2 regions of the Shinella sp. HY16 genome follow, and region 1 is predicted to be linked to the other one. Evidence: riboswitches for the same ligand, from Rfam matches in the RefSeq annotation. Region 1 holds a riboswitch; the other holds the start of a gene.
The links. Region 1 has a riboswitch for thiamine pyrophosphate ahead of thiC (phosphomethylpyrimidine synthase ThiC). Riboswitches for the same ligand answer to the same signal wherever they lie in the genome.
Positions count from the first base shown of each region.

Region 2: linked by a shared signal. The riboswitch ahead of thiB (thiamine ABC transporter substrate binding subunit) and the one ahead of thiC (phosphomethylpyrimidine synthase ThiC) in region 1 are both predicted to bind thiamine pyrophosphate.

Region 1 is NZ_JAHYXL010000001.1:3,179,618-3,181,818, reverse strand. It holds gene thiC (phosphomethylpyrimidine synthase ThiC) at 1-1,412, opposite strand, end outside; TPP riboswitch at 1,506-1,622, opposite strand; gene K0P03_RS15705 (Bax inhibitor-1/YccA family protein) at 1,757-2,201, opposite strand, start outside.
Region 2 is NZ_JAHYXL010000001.1:3,569,533-3,571,733, reverse strand. It holds gene thiP (thiamine/thiamine pyrophosphate ABC transporter permease) at 1-214, opposite strand, end outside; gene thiB (thiamine ABC transporter substrate binding subunit) at 219-1,226, opposite strand; TPP riboswitch at 1,265-1,380, opposite strand; gene K0P03_RS17570 (NAD(P)/FAD-dependent oxidoreductase) at 1,472-2,201, opposite strand, start outside.

The DNA.
Region 1 (2,201 bases):
CAGAGCATGGCGGTGCCGAACCAGCCGATCATTGCCGCACCGATGCCCGAGGTGATGTGGTCGTAGCCGGGGGCGATGTCGGTCGTCAGCGGCCCGAGCGTGTAGAAGGGCGCCTCGCCACAGACCTTCAGTTGCTTGTCCATGTTCTCCTTGATCTTGTGCATCGGCACATGGCCGGGGCCTTCGATCATGACCTGGCAGTCCTTTGCCCAGGCGATCTGCGTCAGCTCGCCGAGCGTTTCGAGTTCGGCGAACTGCGCGGCGTCGTTGGCGTCAGCGATCGAGCCGGGGCGCAGGCCGTCACCGAGCGAGAAGGAGACGTCATAGGCGCGGCAGATGTCGCAGATTTCCTCGAAATGTTCGTACAGGAAGCTTTCCCGGTGGTGATGAAGACACCACTTGGCCATGATCGAGCCGCCACGCGAGACGATGCCGGTGACGCGGTTGACGGTGAGCGGAATATAGGCGAGCCGCACGCCGGCATGGATGGTGAAATAATCGACGCCCTGTTCGGCCTGCTCGATCAGTGTGTCGCGGAAAACCTCCCAGGTGAGGTCCTCGGCAATGCCGTTGACCTTTTCCAGCGCCTGGTAGAGCGGCACGGTGCCGATCGGGACCGGTGAATTGCGGATGATCCATTCGCGGATGTTGTGGATGTTTCGGCCGGTGGAGAGGTCCATGACCGTATCGCCGCCCCAGCGGATCGCCCAGACCATCTTCTCGACCTCTTCCGCCATGGAGGAGGTGACGGCGGAATTGCCGATGTTGGCGTTGATCTTCACCAGGAAATTCCGGCCGATGATCATCGGCTCGGCTTCTGGATGGTTGATGTTGGCGGGAATGATCGCCCGGCCGCTTGCGACTTCCTGGCGGACGAATTCCGGCGTGACGAAGTCGGGGATGTGGGCGCCGAAACTCTCGCCGTCGCGGATGAGCGCCTCTTTCGCGGCCTTGCGGCCGAGGTTTTCGCGGATGGCGATGAATTCCATCTCGGGCGTAACGATGCCGGCGCGCGCATAGGCGAGCTGGGTGACGGCCTTGCCGTCCTTCGCCCGGCGCGGACGGTTGCGAATGGGGAATTCCGGTGTCAGCCGCTCCCCGGTGGCAAAGCCGTTGTCCTCCGGACGGATGTGGCGGCCGTCATAGTCCTCGGTATCCCCGCGTGCGGCGACCCAGGCCTCGCGAAGCCGCGGCAGGCCGCTTTCGATCGAGACGACATGGGTGGGGTCGGTATAGGGGCCGGAGGCGTCGTAGACGATGACTGGCGGTTCGCCCGAGGTCGGGTGCAGGGCGATCTCGCGCATCGGCACGCGGATCTGCGGGTGCTGCTCGCCGGCGATGTGGATCTTTCGCGAGGCGGGCGGGGCGCCTGTCGTGACGGTGGGAGTGAGCTTCTGGGCGGCAATATTCATTCGTGAGGCTCCAAGTTTGCGATTGGAGACCCAGTCCTAGAGCCGGAATGATGGAAGGACGCGTAGGCGGAATCCGGGTTGCGGATTTCGGGTTCTACAGCGCTTGCACCGTCCCTACGCCAGTATGAACTGGATCAGGTTCAACGGGTCACTGCGCTGCGAATGCCAGCAGTATCTCAGCCCCTTGTCGGGACCCCCCTGGTGAATGCTCTAAGCAAAGACGCTGCCGGCTGATTTGTCAACCGGGTAAAATTCGTAAGAAATTACTTACGTATATTGCGGTGCGAGAAGCAAAAAACGGCGGGGTTTTGCCCCGCCGTTTCCTCTTGAATCATTTGCGAAAACTACTCGCGCTCGCCAGTGAAATTCAGCAGAAGCTGGAAGATGTTGACGAAGTTCAGGTACAGCGAAAGCGCACCGAACACGGCCATCTTCTGCTGCGATTCCTGGTCGATGTTTTCAGCATACTGCTGCTTGATGTTCTGCGTGTCCCAGGCGGTGAGGCCGACGAAGACGACGATGCCGATCACTGAAATTGCGAACTGCAGCGCGCTCGAACCGAGGAAGATGTTGACGACCGAGGCGATCACGACGCCGATAAGGCCCATGATCAGGAACGAGCCGAACTTCGCGAGGTCACGCTTCGTCACGTAGCCATAGAGGCTCGTCGCGCCGAACATCGAGGCGGCGATGAAGAAGGTGCGGGCGATGCTCGTGCCGGTGAAGACGAGGAACACCGAGGCGAGCGACAGGCCCATGACGGCGCAGAAAGCCCAGAAGGTCATCTGC
Region 2 (2,201 bases), 390 kb from region 1:
TGGCGAGCAGGACGGACAGGAGTGTGGAGAGTGTCGCCTGCAGCAGAGTGAACTGCGCGACGCGCCCGATATAGGCATCGAGGAGCGGCGCGCCGGAGCCGGGGCCGGCATGGGCGAGAAGCACGACGGTCGCCGCACCGACGAAGACCAGCACGGTGCCGAGGGCGAGGCCCCCGGCGACACGCAATGTCCGTCGCTCGGTGCGGGCGAAGATCACGTTACTTGGCACTCATCGCCGCGAGCCATTCGTCGATCCAGGCCTTGCGGTTGGCTGCAACCTCGTCCGACGACATCAGGAAGGTCTTTTCCGGCTTCACCAGCGCGTCGAAGGCGGCAGGCAGCGGGTCCTTCGTCTTGGCGGCCGGCATCATCCAGTTGGTTTCCGGAATGATCGACTGGGAATCCGGACCGGTCATGAAGGTCAGGAACTGGCGGGCAAGATCCTTGTCGTCAGCGGTGCGCGTCAGGCCGGCGACTTCGATCTGCACGTAATGGCCTTCGGAGAAGGCGGCGGCCTTGTAGCGCTCGGTCTTCTCCGCGATGACGTGGTAGGCCGGCGAGGTCGTGTAGGACAGCACCATCGGCGCCTCGCCCTTGGTGAAGAGGCCATAGGCTTCCGACCAGCCGGGCGTGACGGTCAGCACGCGATCCTTGAGCTTGCCCCAGGCCTCGCCCGCCTTGTCGCCATAAACCGACTTCACCCAGAGCAGCAGGCCGAGGCCGGGCGTCGACGTGCGCGGGTCCTCGATGACGATTTTTTGCGACGGGTCACCTTCGACGAGGTCCTTGAGGCTCGTCGGCGGGGTCTTCAGCGTCTCGCTGTCATAGACGACGGCGAAATGGCCGTAGTCGTAGGGCAGGAATGTGTCGTCGGAGAAGCCGCCCGGCACGGTGAGGTCCGCCGGCGAAAGGCCATGCGCCTCGAAGAGGCCAGTCGCCTTGGCCTCGGTGATGAGGTTGGTGTCGAGGCCGAGAACGAGGTCGGCCTTGGTGCTTTCGCCTTCGAGCTTCAGGCGCGTCAGAAGTTCCACGCCATCGGCGACGCCGACCCATTCGACCGTGCAGCCGCAGGTCTTCTCGAAGGCTTCCTTGACCTTCGGGCCGGGGCCCCATTCGGCGACGAAGCTCTCATAGGTGTAGACGGTCAGCGTCTTTTCCTGCGCGAGCGCGGGAAGGGCGAGGGAAACGGCCAGTGCCGCGATGGTGGAGAAAAGTGTCTTGCGCATCCGCGCCTCCTTGTTGTTCACAAAACGGGAGTAGGGCGCAGGATGTGCCGTCTAATCCCTCCGCCGGTACGAGCCGGATCAGGTTCTTCGGGTTGGCGAGACCGCCTCTCAGCCAGTGGATCAAAAAAACCCGCTGGCACCCCGTTAGAGCAAGGCAAGGCATAATCCCGCTTGTGACAGTACGCAAGGGGCAAGCAAAAGGCCGGCGCAAGCGCCGGCCCTGCCGTTCTGAAATGTGTCGGGCCTTAAAGGCCGAAGGCGTCCTTGAACTGATACCACCAGGAGCCGATGGTGGAATATTGCGCACGGAACATGCGCCCACCCGGGAAGGGAATCCAGGGCAGCTTTTCGAACTGGCTGAAGCGCGAGAGATCGCCATCGACCGCTTCCGAGAGGATGCGGCCGAAGAGATGCGAGCCGGTGACGCCGTGGCCGCTGTAGCCGTGGGCAAAATAGGTGTTCTTGCCGATCTTGCCCATCTGCGGCACGCGCGAGAAGGAGAGGGCGAAGTTGCCGCTCCAGGCGTAGTCGATTTTTACACCCTTCAGCGAGGGGAAGACCTTTTCGAGGTTTGGGCGGATTTTTGCGCGCACGTCCGCCGGGTCGGTGCCGCCATAGACGGTGCCGCCGCCGAAAATCATGCGCTTGTCGGCGGAGAGGCGGAAGTAGTCGAGGATGTAGCGGACGTCCTCGACGCACATGTCGCTCGGGATCAGCGCATCAGCGCGCTCGGCGCCGAGCGGCTCGGTGGCGACCATCTGGGTGGAGACGGGCATGACGCGCGAAACCAGTTTCGGCACGACATGGCCGAGATAGGCATTGCCGCAAAGCACGGCGACCTTGGCGGTGACGCTGCCCTTCGCCGTGTGGATGACGGGCTTTTCCGCCTCGTGCTCGACGCGGGTGACGGGCGACTGTTCGTAGATTACGCCGCCGAGCGATTCGAGCGCCTTGGCCTCGCCGAGGGTGAGGTTG